DNA from 2 places in the Chryseobacterium sp. G0162 genome. Region 2 is predicted to be linked to the other one. Evidence: riboswitches for the same ligand, from Rfam matches in the RefSeq annotation. Region 2 holds a riboswitch; the other holds the start of a gene.
The links. Region 2 has a riboswitch for cobalamin ahead of EG344_RS04360 (T9SS type A sorting domain-containing protein). Riboswitches for the same ligand answer to the same signal wherever they lie in the genome.
Positions count from the first base shown of each region.

Region 1: another riboswitch for cobalamin. It lies ahead of metE (5-methyltetrahydropteroyltriglutamate--homocysteine S-methyltransferase); the one in region 2 lies ahead of EG344_RS04360 (T9SS type A sorting domain-containing protein).

Region 1 is NZ_CP033922.1:4,862,679-4,871,061, forward strand. It holds gene EG344_RS21790 (anti-sigma factor domain-containing protein) at 1-475, shown strand, start outside; gene EG344_RS21795 (Crp/Fnr family transcriptional regulator) at 534-1,112, shown strand; gene EG344_RS21800 (GNAT family N-acetyltransferase) at 1,172-1,594, shown strand; gene metE (5-methyltetrahydropteroyltriglutamate--homocysteine S-methyltransferase) at 1,675-3,978, opposite strand; cobalamin riboswitch at 4,153-4,339, opposite strand; gene EG344_RS21810 (Lrp/AsnC family transcriptional regulator) at 4,529-4,990, shown strand; gene EG344_RS21815 (TonB-dependent receptor) at 5,107-7,488, opposite strand; gene EG344_RS24100 (bacteriocin-like protein) at 7,708-7,992, opposite strand.
Region 2 is NZ_CP033922.1:947,654-956,036, reverse strand. It holds gene EG344_RS04390 (histidine kinase) at 1-134, opposite strand, end outside; gene EG344_RS04385 (DUF4258 domain-containing protein) at 154-525, opposite strand; gene EG344_RS04380 (alanine dehydrogenase) at 526-1,716, opposite strand; gene tsaE (tRNA (adenosine(37)-N6)-threonylcarbamoyltransferase complex ATPase subunit type 1 TsaE) at 1,786-2,193, opposite strand; gene dnaG (DNA primase) at 2,795-4,780, shown strand; gene clpP (ATP-dependent Clp endopeptidase proteolytic subunit ClpP) at 4,893-5,579, shown strand; gene EG344_RS04360 (T9SS type A sorting domain-containing protein) at 5,757-6,872, opposite strand; cobalamin riboswitch at 6,938-7,131, opposite strand; gene EG344_RS04355 (esterase-like activity of phytase family protein) at 7,389-8,383, shown strand, end outside.

The DNA of each region.
Region 1 (8,383 bases), 1.4 Mb from region 2:
GGCATCTGTTTTATTTCTTGTAAGTATTGCAGGCAATCTATTTTGGATGAACAGCCAGTCGGCTACGAAGCAAGAAATGACAAAATTGGCAGCAGAAAAGCAATCTCAGGATGCTGCTATGAAAAAGATGGATCACAAACTGAATATGTTCTCTAATCCGGATATGCAAATGGTAATGTTAAAAGGCGTAGAAAAGCATCAGGATGCCAAAGCCATGGTTTTCTGGGATAAAAAGACAAAAGAAGTTTACCTGAATGCTGAGAATCTTCCTAAAGCCCCAACCGGGATGCAGTACCAGCTTTGGGCTATTGAAGACGGAAAACCTGTAAATGCAGGAATGTATGCCGAAAATAAAGATAGCCAGATTGCATTGGCTACCATCTCAAAAGCACAGGCTTTTGCCATCACACTTGAAAAAGAAGGCGGAAGTAGTGTTCCGACTATGGAAAATATGTATGTAATGGGAGGAATATAAGATTCCTATTCAATATTCATCTCCTATCTGGTTAAAAGCTTTTTATCATTTTTAAAGAATGCTTTTAGAAAAATTATTCAAAGAGTTCAATGTTGATCTCAATACATTTAATACAGCTGAATCTGAGCTTTTTGACCAGTTTTTTGAACGAATATGGGTTAAAAAGAACACATTTCTTATTCAGGAAGGTGAATTAGAGAAATACAGTTATTTTATTTTCAATGGTATAGCACGTTGCTGGACCTTAAATCATAAAGGTGAGGAACAAACCTTCTGGTTTTGTAAGGAAGGCTCCTTTTCTTTGTCTAATATTTCATTTACCCTCCAGGAAAAGTCAACTTTTAATGTGCAGACCATTACAGATTGTGAAATATATAGGATTAATCAGGAACAGGCTATCAGGCTATATGAAGCGATTCCTGGTTTGAAAGCAGTCTTTGAAAATCTGACAGCCAGATTGTTGAATAAGCTTTTGAATAGAAATATCGACCTGATAAAATACACTCCCGAACAGTATTATTTACAGATGATGGAAGAATTTGGAAATACTTTCAATTGTATTCCATTAAAGGATATTGCTTCTTATTTAGGGATTACTCCACAAGCATTAAGCAGAATACGGAAACGGATTTTTTAACCCAGGTTCAGTGGTTGAGAGGTAAAAAATACGATTTTTGCTACTCAAAATTTACGACTATGATAAGAGAAATACATGAAATAGATTATCCTCTGCTAATGAAAATCTGGGAAAGTTCTGTACTCAATACCCATGATTTTCTGAAAGAGGAAGATTTTAATTATTATAAAAAAGAGATTCCCGGTTATTTTGAACATGTTATTTTATTAGGGTTTGAAGAAAATGGAACTTTAGTTGGATTTATGGGAATTGCTGAAGGAAATCTTGAAATGCTGTTTATTCATAACGATTATCGTGGTAAAGGGATTGGTAAAAAACTGATTCAGTATGGAATCAATCATCTAAACGTAAATAAAGTAGATGTGAATGAACAAAATGCTCAGGCCGTGGGCTTCTATCAATATATCGGATTCCGTGTTCTTGATAGATCAGCATTAGATAATCAGGGTAAAGAATATCCTATTTTACATATGGGATTATAATTTGGTAAAAGAAATTTATATGATAACCAAAAAGCATCCAAATCGGATGCTTTTTTGATTTTCTATGAGGTTGAAAATAGTTAAGATGCATATTCTACAGACGCTTCTTTAGCAGCAGCAACCATAGCAATTAAAGCTTTTTCTGTTTCTTCCCAATGTCTGGTTTTCAATCCACAGTCAGGATTTACCCAAAGCTGATGAGCAGGAATTACATCCTGTGCTTTTTTCAGCAGTTCAATCATTTCTTGCTTCGAAGGAACTCTCGGAGAATGAATGTCATAAACTCCGGGACCGATTTCATTAGGATATTTGAAATCTGCAAAAGCATGTAGAAGCTCCATTTGAGATCTTGAACATTCTATCGTAATCACATCCGCATCCATATCTGCGATATTCTTAATGATATCATTAAATTCTGAATAACACATATGAGTATGAATCTGGGTAGCGTCTTCTACTCCACTTGCTGATATTTTAAATGCCTCTACAGCCCATTTCAGGTAATTTTGCCATTCTGTTTTCCTCAATGGAAGGCCTTCACGGATAGCTGGTTCATCAATCTGAATAATTCTGATGCCTGCCTTTTCCAGATCCTGAACTTCATCACGAATGGCAAGAGCAATCTGTTTACAAGTTTCAGAACGGGGCTGATCATCGCGTACAAATGACCATTGTAATATGGTTACAGGACCTGTTAACATTCCTTTTACCCATTGATTGGTTTGAGACTGAGCATATTGAGACCAGTATACGGTCATAGGTTCAGGTCTGGAAACATCTCCGAAGATGATCGGAGGTTTTACGCAACGGCTTCCATAGCTTTGTACCCAGCCGTTTTTAGTAAAGGTAAATCCTTTCAGTTGCTCTCCGAAATATTCCACCATATCATTACGTTCATATTCTCCATGTACAAGAACGTCTATTCCGATACTTTCCTGCCAACGGATGGTTCTTTGGGTTTCTTCTTTTAATAGAGCATCATATTGTTCTGTAGTCAGTTCTCCTTTTTTGAATTTTGCCCTCCAGGTTCTTACTTCTGCTGTCTGTGGAAATGATCCGATGGTTGTAGTGGGAAATAAAGGAAGCTGCAATGCTTTTTGTTGCTCTTCTTTACGGATATGGAAAGAATTTTTTCTTTGTGAATCTTTCTCAGTCACGGCATTCGCTCTGAGTTTTACATTTTCATTATGGATCAATGAAGATGTTTTTCTATCTGAAACCGCTTTTTTATTTTCTTCAAAATCCTGAAGAATATTCTCATCAGAAGTTTCTGAAGCTAATTCTTTCAGGGTAACCACTTCTTTTACTTTTTGTTTTGCGAAAGCGAGCCAGTTTTTGATTTCAGCATTAAGGCTGGTTTCAAAGTCTAAATCACATGGTGAATGAAGCAGGGAGCATGACGGAGCGATTAAAACTCTTTCAGATCCCAGTGTTTCGGTTGCTTTTTTAATAAAGGATAGAGAGTTTTCGTAATCATTTTTCCAGATGTTTCTTCCGTCTACGATTCCAAGAGACAGACTCAGGTGTTCAGGAATAGAATGAAGAACATCTTCGAGTTGTTCAGGATTTCTTACCAGATCAATATGCAGAACATTTACAGGAAGTGATGTGGCAAGAGCTAAATTATTCTTTAATCCTTCAAAATAAGTGGTTACAATGAATGTAAGCTTCGGAAACTGTCTTCTAAGTTCAGCATACACAAAAGTATAGACTTCTTTTGCTTTTTCATTGATATCTAATGCTAAAAAGGGTTCATCAAACTGAATCCACTGAGCGCCCTGGCTTTGTAGTTTTGAGATAATCTCAACATAGACCGGAAGAAGATTGTGGGCAAGATCCAGTTTATCAAATCCTTCTTCTTTCTCTTTTCCTAAAAGCAGATAAGAAACGAGACCGATAATCACAGGTTTTGCATTGATCCCCGCCTGTTTGGCGCCTGCAAATTCATTGAAAATCTTATCTGAAGTAAGTTTGAATTGCTGGTTTTTATAAAATTCAGGAACGATGTAGTGATAATTGGTATCAAACCATTTGGTCATTTCCATGGCTGTGATATCTAATTCATCTTTCTGGTATCCTCTTGCCATGGCAAAATAAAGATCCAATTCAGAATTGTTTTTTTTCAGGGCTACTTCATGATAGCGCGTTGGAATAGCGCCTACTACCAGACTCATATCCAGAACCTGATCGTAATAAGAAAAATCATTACATGGAATAAGATCAATTCCGGCTTCTTTCTGAAGGTTCCAGTTTTGACTGCAGATGTTTCTTCCTACGGTAAGAAGTTCTTCCAAAACAATTTTACCTGACCAATATTGTTCGCAGGCTTTTTTAAGTTCTCTTTTGCTACCAATACGCGGGTAGCCCAGAATGTGAGTTTGCATTTTTACAAATTTTAAATTAAACTTATTTTAAATGCTCTTTTCATGCTTCGGAATGCTTGCTAGGATAGAAAAATTTGAAAATCAATGATACAAATGCATGGTACTACTTCATCCGGAGATAAAATGTACTGCAATATATCATCTGTATGACTCAAAAGCTTCAGATCGCGAAAGCATTGTCAATTCAGTAAAGGCAGGTCTCCTGACTTGTAACGGTTTCTGTCATCCTTCCCGCTTTTGGCAGTGGATATCCAAGGACAGAAACCTTTGGTGTGTTACTTACAGTTGCGCGACAGTTCGTGATTTTCACACGATTCCCTATTAATTTACCTTAAGTAAAACCTTTCCTGTTTGATGAAGATTGTAAAGAACTGATCTTTTATCAATATCAAGCCTGATAAAAGATTTTAATTTTGTGTAAAATTATTAAAACAGAATATAATAGCAATTAAAAGTAATTTATTCGGTTAATTAAACTTTTTAAATTATATTATATAGAATATAATTCTGTAAATTTGGATGATTTTAAACTCTAAAAGAATAATATTCTGTGGAACAACTCGATGATAAGGATTTAAAACTCTTGAAACTGCTTCAGAACAACGCAAAACTGACAGTTAAAGAGCTGGCAAAGGAAGTTAATCTATCTCCATCTCCTGTTTTTGAGCGGGTAAGAAGGCTTGAGCAGGAAGGTTTCGTGAAAAGATATGTGGCGGTTCTGGATGCGGAAAAGCTTAATCGTGGATTTACGGTGTTTTGCCAGATCAAATTAAAAATTCATGATCGGTCCGTAGGTTATGATTTTGTAAAAGAAATTCTGGAAATTCAGGAAGTGGCAGAATGTTACAATATTTCCGGAGATTTTGATTTCTTATTAAAGGTTCAGGTTCGGGATATGAAACATTATCAGGATTTTGTATTCAATAAGCTAGGCTCTGTAGATTCTATAGGGAGTACCCATAGCACATTTGTAATGGCTGAAGTAAAGAATAATCAAGGGATAACTTTATAAAAAGGTATCCGTTAAAAATTTAGACATTGAATTTCACACTGTTGCAAGAATTAAAATTGGGGCATACACAGTAAATAATAGTTATGTTTTACAAATGTTCTGCCCCAAAATATAGATTATATTGTTATTTTTATTCCGGCTGAGATATTAATGCCTGGTAGCGGACTTAGGAACTTTAGTTGTGAGTTTTGAAGCCTTGCTTCAGAATTCAACAGATTGTTTCCTACGATATAATATTCCAAATTTCCTATTCCTAAGCTATCGTCTTTATAGGAAACGCGGACATTAAGCAATGAAAATGCAGGCATTGGAAGTTCAGGATTAATATTCTTTCCTAAGTATTTTTGTTTTAAATAATGGTCAAAACCAATATTAATACTGAAATTCTGTATATTACCTTCAAGATTAAATCCAAAACGGCTGGTAGGCATATTCGGCATATAATCACCATCGCTCCATTTTCTTATTGAGCTGTCTGCAACACTGATGTTTCTTACCAGATCATAATAAGCTCCTATTTCCCATTTTCCTATTTTGTTAAGATCAACTTTGTAAGCAGCTTCTGCTTCAACTCCGTTGATTTCAGTATCATCAGAACGCCATTCTTTAACCAGGAAAACTTCCCGGGAAATTCCGGTGTGAGCGAGATAAATATAATTTTTATAGGAAGTATGGTACCAGTTAGCAGATACACGAAGATTTTTCAGATTGATTCCGGCTCCCAGTTCTACAGTTTTTGTTATTTCTTTATCTAGTCTGTCATCACCGTTTTCTTCCGTCAGGATCGCGAAATGATTATTCCCTGCGTAAAGTTCGTTCACTTCCGGGGCTCTTTCGGAGTGATTATACTGGGCTTTTAAGTAAGCTTTTTTAAAGATATTCCACTGTGCTGAAGTATGAAGCTGGTGAAGCGTAAAATCCCTGTCGCTGAGGTTTCCTCCTGAAAGGCCACGGCTTCTTACGTATTTTTTATCTGTATCTGCTCTGCGCTGAACATGGTCATTCCTATAACCTAGATCCAGTTGAACACTGTTGAAATCAAGATGCTGCATCGTAAATATTCCGATTTCGCGGCTTATCGTATTGGGTAGGTATCTCTGTTTCCCATCTCCTGTCATATCTCTATATTGAACGTCAAGACCTGTGGTTCCACTGAGGAATTTCAGTTTTTGTTGTACAATTTCCAAACGCCCATTATGCTGATTCACTTCAAACTGATTGGCCCGCTGGCGATCAATAAGTTCAGCGTTTTTTGAAAATACTCCCATATAATTTAATTTGATACTGGAAATTGGGAAACCTGTAAATTGATAACCGGACTCAAACATTGCTTTATGAGATAAACTCCTGATATTGATAGGTCGGTACTCTATTTTAGGTTGAGGCTTTCCGTGAGTGTGCTGCTGCATTTTGGGAAGAGTATAGCCAGGAACACCAAAATATGAATAAGAGTTTTGATAAGCTCCACCTACATAGAATGATTTTCCTATATAACTTGTTCCAACATAAAAAGAATTGCTTTCCGAATGGCTGTTGGGGATTTCTCCATCTTTTGTTTGAACGTAATCTCTGATATTATTAACTTCATCTTTATAGCGGTCTTTTACAGGATCCTGACCGGAAACATACAGTTGATTCTTTGGGTTGGGATAATGTTTACTATCTGAAGGATTATAATAGGTAGGACTGAATGTGTATAGGTCTCCTTCTGAAAGTTCGTATTCTATCATATGATCTATAGCAAACTGACTGATATATGGAAAGAGACTTTTGTTGAGTACGTGCCTTGAATCTACTTCTATCTGGCAAAGAGATTGCAAAATGCTGTTGAAGCCTACTAATGAGGGATCATAACATCTGCTGTCCTTAGATTTTCCGGGAATTCTTACAATTTCTTGTTTTTGGTTGGCTGCTCCCACCGTCCATACCCAGTTTTTTGCGATAACTCCTTTTGCTGAAAATGCCTGTTTTTGTCCACTATTACTTCCGCCCTCAAGGAGTCCACGAAAATTGATTGTTTTATTGGGCAATTGACGGGGAACATAATCTGTTTCAATATCGATAGCTCCTCCAATACCTTTCCCTCCATAAAGGACTGATGCGGAGTTTTTATAAACAGTAATGTTTTGAACACTGTTCATTTCAATATCAGTATTAAAATCTGGGCTTATCCCGGAAAGATCGTTTACTGCAACTCCGTTTTCCAGTATTTTTACACGATTTCCGCTGAGGCTTCTGATAACCGGAGCACCAGAGTTAGGGCCATACCCGGAATTTTGGATACCTGGGATTTTTCTCAGGGTTTCCCCCAAAGTATTGGATTGAATAAAATCCAGCTTCTTCCTCGAAATATTTACACTGTTGTAATCCGTTTTTCCTTGTATTTGTATAGACTCTATGTCTTTTACATTCTTTTTTTCAGGATTAAGTTTCTGCGCTTTCAGTAGTGATGGGTAGATAAGAGAGCTTCCCATCAAAAAATAAAGGGTCTTTTTCATGTGCATGTTACTTTAATTATCAGGCAAATCTAGATAATTAAATTTATTAATGCAACAAAGTTGCTTTAATGATTTACAGATGTATAAATGAAATTAAAGCTAAATAACTAGAGGATAGATAGGTATGTATTGATGTTTATTGATATTATTTTTTATTAAAATAAAAAAGCCGCTCTGAAAAGAGCGGCATACTTTTTTAACTTTTAATGGAGCTGCTGATTAGCAAGTAGAACCACACTCTAATAATTTGATGTGGATTACACCATTAACGACACACTGTGTTTGGCATAAAGCGTTTCCTACAACGGTACCAACACCGCCGATAACACCACCTACTGTAGAACCTACACCGCCAACAACACCGCCAACGATAGTACCTACTCCTCCGATAACGCCACCAACAACGCCACCTAGACCACCGATTAATCCTCCAATTGGATCAAGTAATCCTTCTCCTGAAATAGATTTTAGTTCGTTTCTGTCTAGTTTTTTGAAATTTTTCATGATTAAAATTTTATATGATTAATACATCACAAATATATGATAAATAATAATAAACTTATATTATTTTGAATAAAATAATTAAACAATTTTATTATTTAATATTTCGTTAATATAAATGGATAATTTTAGTAATGTCGTTTTTGTTTGTATCTGATTGATTTACTAAATTTTAAAAAACATATCTCAAATTTTAAATAGTAGAGTTAATATTTTCAATATAACCGAACTTTTTTTGGGTTAATATTAAAAATTTGTCAAAATGAGTTTTTTCAGGATAAAAACAAGGGATTAGCCATTAAAAACAGATATTTTATCTGTCGATTTTAGTGTCTATAGTTAACAAATGATAAAATTCTCCAAGTTTTGTGGTAAATGCTTTCTTTATTATTGA
Region 2 (8,383 bases):
GAAAGCTTGATATTTCTCTGATTCAGCTTTTGATTTTTACTGAAGAGATAGATACTTACGGCTAGAAAAAGGAAAATGGCAAAAACTCCGATGAATATCAGATAATCATGAATCATGTAGTAATTACCTTCCATAAAGCTATGATTTTTGAAACTATTTTAGCTTCTTAAGAGCATTTACAGTTACGGTTTCCTCACACTTTTCAAAAGTAATCTCGTAAGACGGATTTTTTTCAGGATAGGTTATAAGATAATTGGGGCATGGCTTCTTTTGGGCATGACTTCTGTCAAAATCTACCTTTCCGTTGGTAATGATGCTGTCTTTTATAAACTTCTCATCAATCTTATAAGTGCTCATCTCTGTTTTAGCCTCTTCAGAGTATTTGAATTCTTTAGAAAGGGATTCTGCAATCACACGGCTGTTGGGTAAGTAACCGCTGCAGCTTGCCCCTTTTTTGTTTAATATAAAAAATACGATAAGTAGCCCCGGAAGGAAGCCTATTGCATAAAATTTAAGTTTTTTCATTTAGAAAATTAAAAGATTGATATCGTGGTACGTAAGTCCGAAACGGTCACAGATGATCTTTTTGGTATGTCTTCCCTTGTACATATATAAGCTCTGCTTCATTTCATTTTTGCGGATCAGCATGTTTTCAAAGCCGCCCTCTTCGTCATAATTTAAAATATAGGAAAGGAAGAAATTCGAGATAGCCTTGGTAGTGGTTCTCGGCATTCTTGAAGTAAGGTTTGGAAGTCCGCAGTGGATCACTCCGTGTTTGATAATATAAGGGTCTTCCATTGTGGTAAGTTCAGAGGTTTCAATAACCTTACCGTTGTCTATGGTAATATCGATGATGACACTGCCTTTTTTCATTTTCATGACCATATCTTCAGTCACAATAGGCGTCATATTTAATCTTGGAAGAGCTCCAATGACTACATCAGCACGTCTTAAGCTTTTGCTGAGTTCTTTAGGATCAATGATGGAAGTAGGTACACGGCTGTCTACCATGGTGTGGAGTCTTCTTAACTTTGACAATGAGTTGTCGAATACTTTTACACTTGCTCCCAAGCCAATGGCAGCTTTTGTGGAAAATTCTCCTACAATTCCAGCTCCCAGGATCACTACCTCAGCAGGCCTTACCCCTGTAATTCCGCCAAGCATTAATCCATTGGATAGTGCTAATAATTCAGAAGCATATAAAATAGAAACGGTTCCTGCAATTTCACCGATTAATCTTACCAATGCCAGCTGCTTATATTCATCCACGATAAATTCAAAGGCAATGGCATTGACCTTTTTCTCTGCAAGCTTAAGGAAATACTCCTTGTCTCGAAGATTGATCTGAAGAGCTGACACCATATAGGTATTAGGTTTCATATAATCAATTTCATCCAAGGTAGGAGGGTTGATTTTCAGGATCAGGTCCTGTCCGAATGCTTCTTTAGGATCATTGGTAATCTTTGCCCCAGATTCAGAATACTGTAAATCTGTAAAAAATGAACCTTCTCCGGCTCCGGCTTCTATGATAATTTCATGGCCGTGCTCTACCAATACTTGTACAGCGTCCGGAGTAATGCAGGTTCTCCTTTCGTTGAGACAAGTTTCCTTAGGAATTCCAATACTGAACTGTTTTCCCTTCTTTATAACCTCCAATTTTTCCTCTTTCGGCATCAATTCTTCTTCTGTGAAAGGAGTAAAAATATTTGTACTCATCCTTAAATTAAATTATGTCTTACAGATTGTTATTTTAATACTGAATTAATAAGCAAAGATACATAATATTTAATCGAATGACACTTCTCTGTTTTCACCCGTATTCACGATGCTCATTGTGTGGTAGTTAAGGCCATACAGCTCTTCTTCATACACTTCAGGCCACTCAATAATGCATAGAAAAGAGTTATCAAGGTATTCTTCGATTCCAATATCATATACTTCTTCAATGTTTTTTAAGCGGTAAAGATCGAAATGGAATACTTTTCCTTTAGAAGTATTGTATTCATTAACGATAGAATAGGTAGGAGAATTTACTTCGTCCTCGCTTCCCAGATTTTTTAGCAGAAATTGAGAGAAAGTAGTCTTTCCAGCTCCAAGATTTCCCTTAAGCAAAAGGATATTATGTTTTAATTGAGGAAGAATACTGTCAACAACTTCCTGCCAGTCTTCAATTGTATGTATAGTGAATTGCATAGGCTAATTTGTTTGCAAAAATAATGAAATAAGTTTTAGAGTGGAAGGTTTGAGAGTATTAGAGTGAGAAGGTAATAGTGTTTTAGAAGTAAGCAAGTCAATAATATGAAAATTACCATATACGATTTTACCCCATTGTCATTGACTACGTCGAATCTTCGATTTCTGAAGAAGGAAGAACTTCATATATATCTTAGATTCTTCATTTCACTTCTGAACTACGTTCGCAGACCTTCAGCCTGTATTCAGAATGACAAGGTCATAATAAGAAGATTTGTATAAAATTGTATGTCGGCTCCTTATTTTTTAAAGATAAAAAGTGTAGCTGCTTAAGATTTTTTTAGATCCAAACTTTAAACATAATAAGAACATCTAGGTTTTGCGAAAATTTCTAACTCTTCATCTTATGTGAGCTTTTCTGCAGAATTATTTTAAACTTACTTATGTGAACTAAAGTATTTTAAAATAAAACTTTTGTGACTTTTGTGGCTTTGCAAAGTTTAAACAACTTTGTTATTTGATGCCCAAAGTCTATGATTTAAAGTTCACGAACTTTTGGCAAACTTCACAAACTTTTGCTTAAAATACCTAATTTTGCAATATGATTTCGAAGCAGACAATAGACAAAATTTTCTCAACGATACGAGTAGAAGAGATAGTAGGAGAGTACGTTCAGTTGAAGAGAGCAGGGTCTAATTTTAAAGGACTCAGCCCTTTTCACGAGGAAAAGTCTCCTAGTTTTGTAGTCTCTCCAAGTAAGCAGATCTGGAAAGATTTCTCTACAGGAAAAGGAGGGACAGCCATTTCTTTCCTGATGGAAATTGAAAACTTCACTTATCCTGAAGCCCTTCGTCATGCTGCCAAGAAATATGGAATTGAAATAGAGGAAGATCTGCGTGAAATTTCTGAAGAAGCAAAACACGCCCAAACAGAAAAAGATCTGTTATATAAAATTCATGAAGTTGCCAATACTTATTTCCAGGAAATCCTTTGGGATGATGAAGAAGGCAGAAGTATAGGGTTTGCTTATTTTAAGGAAAGAGAGCTTAAGGATGATATTATTAAAAAATTCCAGCTTGGATATTCTCCTGAAAAAAAGAATGCTTTTACTACTTATGCAATAGAGAAAGGGTATACTAAAGAAATTCTTGAAAAATCCGGACTTTCTATTTTTCCCGAAAATACTCCGGCAGGGGTTGACAGATTCCGGGAAAGGGTTATTTTCCCGATTCATAGTTTCTCAGGAAGGGTTTTAGGTTTTGGTGCCAGAATTCTTAAGAATAATGTAAAAACAGCAAAATATCTTAACTCACCGGAAACGGAGATCTATCATAAATCCAATGTTCTTTATGGATTAAACCAAAGTAAGCAGGCTATTTCAAGAAAGAATGGCTGTCTTTTGGTAGAAGGGTATATGGATGTGATCTCACTTCATATGTCCGGAATTGAAAACGTTGTAGCGAGTTCGGGAACTTCCCTGACTACGGAACAGATCAAACTTATCAAGAGACTTACAGAAAACGTAACGATTCTTTTCGATGGAGATAATGCCGGTATTAAAGCTAGTTTCCGAAGTATTGATATGTTGCTGACAGAAGGGATGAACATTCGTGTTCTGCTTTTCCCGGATGGTGATGACCCGGATTCTTTTGCCAGAAAACATCCGCAGGAATATGTAGAAAAATACATCGAAAATGAAGCGATGGATTTCATCGACTTTAAAGCAGAAATTCTGTTGCGGGATGTAGGAAATGATCCTATCAAAAAAGCAGAAGCCATCCGTGATATTGTAAAATCGGTTTCCTTTGTACAGAATGCACTGAAAAGAGAGGTATACCTGAAGGAGGTTTCCAATAAATTCGGACTCTCTGAACAGAGTCTTTTCAATGAACTGGATGTTCAGAAGCAGATTACCCAGAATCAGACCCATCATGTTCAGCAACAACAGAAGGAAAAAGTAGCACCAAAGCTGGAGATTGTTCCTTTGGATAAGGAAAAGGAAGATCCTTTTTTATTCGATGTTCTGTTTATGGAGAATAAACTGGTAGATCATATGCTGATGTTTGGAGATATTGTCCTGAAAAGAAGAAATGAGAATAATGAAGAGTATCAGATTACAGTCATTGAAGAGATTCTTCATCATTTTGAAGAAGAGCAGTACGCATTTTTAGTCAAAGAAAATGAGATCATTATCAATCAGGTAAGAGAGGGAATTCAGAAAGATGAGTTGAGAAGTGGAAACTTTTTTGTATCTTTTATGGACGAGGAAATTACCACAAAGGTTGTAGATGCTTTGATGCCACTGGATGAGCTGGAAAACTGGGCTTCAAGAAACATTTATCCGCCTAATTACGGGGATAAGGTGGCAGATCAGATTCAGGGTGATGTTTTACTGCATAAATACAGATATATTGATTATCTGATCACAGAAACAGCTAAGGAACTGGATCAATATAGCAATACTGATGAAGTAAAATACTATGAGCTGATTAAAAAAATCACTTTGTTGAAACAGGCTTCCATCAGATTAAGTAATATCATTGAATATTCCCCGATCAAAGGAATCTATGGGAATAGAAAAAGATAGGGCAAAGACAAAAAAGTTCCGGATTCTGTGACAAAAAGTCCTATAAAATTTTAGGAATAAATATTGTAATTTAAACGTTGAAAATAGTATTAAAATAATACATAATATAAATATGGACATTAAAAAAGAATTCAGAGATTTCTCTGTAAAACATTTAGGAAACAACGGTCTGGTTACCGATCAGTATATGGGAATGTATGGACCAACGAATCTTACTCCATACATCATGGAAGAAAGAAGATTAAACGTTGCTCAGATGGACGTTTTCTCTCGTTTGATGATGGACAGAATTATCTTTTTGGGAACAGGAATTGACGATCAGGTAGCGAATATCGTTACTGCTCAGCTTTTATTCTTAGAAAGTGCAGATCCTTCTAAAGATATTCAAATCTACATCAATTCTCCTGGTGGTAGTGTGTATGCAGGATTAGGTATTTACGACACTATGCAGATCATTAAGCCGGATGTAGCAACAATCTGTACAGGTATAGCTGCTTCAATGGGAGCTGTATTATTGGTGGCAGGAGAAAAAGGAAAACGTTCTGCACTTAAACACTCAAGAGTTATGATTCACCAGCCTTCAGGAGGAGCTCAGGGAGTTGCTTCTGATATGGAAATCAACTTAAGAGAGATGTTGAAATTGAAGCAGGAGCTTTATGATATTATCGCTCTTCATTCAGGACAGACTTATGAGTGGGTAGAGAAATCTTCCGATAGAGATTACTGGATGACTTCTGAAGAAGCTAAAAACTTCGGAATGGTAGATGAGGTTTTACAGAGATCTACAGAAAAAAAATAATTGATTGTATAATCATATTGAAAAACGCATCCAATTTGGATGCGTTTTTTTTGTTTGCCACGAATGCACGAATTGCTATAACGAAAATAACAATTGAAGACGTGATATTCCCCTCCTCCGGAGGGGTGTCAAAAATTCAAAGAATTTTTGACGGGGTGGTCCAAACCATAGCCCTTTCTACTTCTTCACAATTTTATGCACCGTAGAGCCACTTTTCGTCTTAACCTCAACCCAATAGATTCCGGTATTTAAGGCTTTAAGATTAATCTTTGTTGCCTGTGAAGTCATTACTTTCTGCCCTAAAGAAGAATAAATATTTACTTCTTTCACCTTTTCAGAACTTTCAATCTGAATAAAATCACTCGTTGGATTAGGATAAATATTGAATAAGGCCTTTTTATTTACAGAAGAGACGGATAGTGTAGCGTTACTTGCCTCAGTAGGAGTGAAAGGTCTTCTTTCTCCGAAGCTTAATCCCAACCAGCTATTGTTACTCAATTGTATCTGGCTAAGATCATTCTTTTTCTGCCAGCTGGAAAGATCTTTTCCTGTATATAATTTCCAGTTTTCTGCTCCAGAGTTGTTTCCCGTGAAGGCATTTAATGACAGACTGGAAATTTGATTATTGCCAGAAGTGAAATGGAAATATGAAGCTTGGGATTGAATTAGCTGTAAAGCCTGTGCTGCTGTTATACTGCCATTATATTGAATTCCAAAAACGAAGGAGTTGGCTTCACCATGAGAGTTATTGGTTCCAAAATCTACAACAACAAGACTTTTATTAGTTCCTGTACCAATCCAATTGGTAATTTGAGATGAGGTATACCATTGGGAGCTGTAAGCCGGTACAGGAGCTGATGGTGGAGTGTCGATTTCATCAATACCATAGGTAATACCAAACCACAATCCATCTGTTAAAGCAGTATAACCTACACCATTATTTTGATTGGACATATTCCCGGCATTGGGACCAGACCAGGTAATCCAGTAATCATCTGTACTTGGAGTATGGTTATTGTATGCGAAACTGTATAAAAACCCTGAAGGAATATCAGCCTCTATTGCAGGTTCTGCCGCCGCAATCGCATTAATCATGTCTTCCGCCATTAAATTATTACCATCAAAACGATAGCCCCACGCATAGGAGGCAGGTGTATTAGTGTCATTGAAATCGGCAATGAAGTAAGCCTTTTTGGAGCCGGTTCCTACCCAAAACTTAATGTCGTTTTCAGTGAATTGAGCAAAGAAAAACTGCATACAAAGCAGTAAGAAAAAAAGAGAGATTTTTCTCATAATATAATTAAATTAAAGTTTTATTCCCGAAACTTATTTATTGACAGGATGATTTTTCATCCTGAAATTAAATGGGTATTTAAGGCAGGTCTCCTGGCTCGCATCCTATAGCCAACCTTCCCGGATGTTGATCCAGTGGTATAATTAATAGCTATAGGTAAAAACAGCTTACAGTTGCGGGTACAGCTCAAGATTTGAATAATATTCTCACTTGATTCCCTATTGTGAACAGTGTTCAACCTTAAAAACGGTGCAAATATATCATATAAATTTTTGATGTCTGTTTTGTGAATTACATAGCAATGTTCAGTTTTTTCTGATGTTGAATTGTATTTTTAATAATGGGTTTTATTGATTGATAATGAATTGGGTTTTAATTTTGGGTTTTCGAAGTTAAATTTCAATTTTTATTGTTTATATTGAATTCATCTCAAGGTTATATTGTTAAAATACAATTAGCATTACATTTAAGATCAGTTTATAATCAAGTTATACTTTCGCGCCATAAAAGTTAATATGAAAAAACTACTATTATCTGCTTTGATGATGGCTTCATTATGGTCATGCAGTAAAGATGATGACAACAATGTAAATAACCAGGATATTAATTATTCTAAGCTTCCTCAGGAGTTTCCGTTTTCAAAAATGGCAACAATAAACGGAGTGGATGTTATTAATGGCGGATTTGGATCCGGCGCAGCCGCCCATCCTACAAGAAAAGGAGAATTTTATGTCATTACAGACCGTGGCCCGAACACAGATTACCTAAGTGGGAAAAAGTTTTTAACCCCCAATTTTACACCAACGATAATGCATTTTAAAATTAATGCAGAAGGGAATGTGGAAGTCATTAAATATATTAAACTTAAAAACCCATCCGGTCAGCCTATTACAGGACTTCCAAATCCTGTAGGAATGGGAAGCACGGGAGAAGTGGCTTATGATGCGGCTGGAAATATTCTGGGTACGGATAAATATGGTTTAGACAGTGAAAGTATTGTGGCAGCACCCGACGGGACATTCTGGGTTTCTGATGAATACGGACCACACATCGTTCATTATAACGCTGATGGAGTAGAGTTAGAAAGAATAAGTCCGATTGGGGTAAATACAGGAAACAGAAAACTACCTGCAGTGTTAGCTAAAAGAAGAGCGAACAGAGGGATGGAAGGCCTTTGTATGACTCCGGACGGAAAAACACTGGTAGGAACCATACAATCGATGATGTTTGTTCCTTCAAAGGCGCTGGCAACGAATACAACCTTAACGAGAATCGTAACTTTCGATATCAGTACGGGGCAAACGAAACAATATCTATATAAACAAGATGGTGGAGCTTCCGATTCGGTTTGTGATATTACAGCATTAGGCAATAATGAATTCCTTGTCATTGAAAGAGATGGTAATTTCGGAACACAGGGCGGAATTAAAAAAGTATACAGAATCAACCTAAGTGATGCAACAGATGTAACCGGAACCGACCTTGCAGCGGTAGATGGGATGAAGGTAAA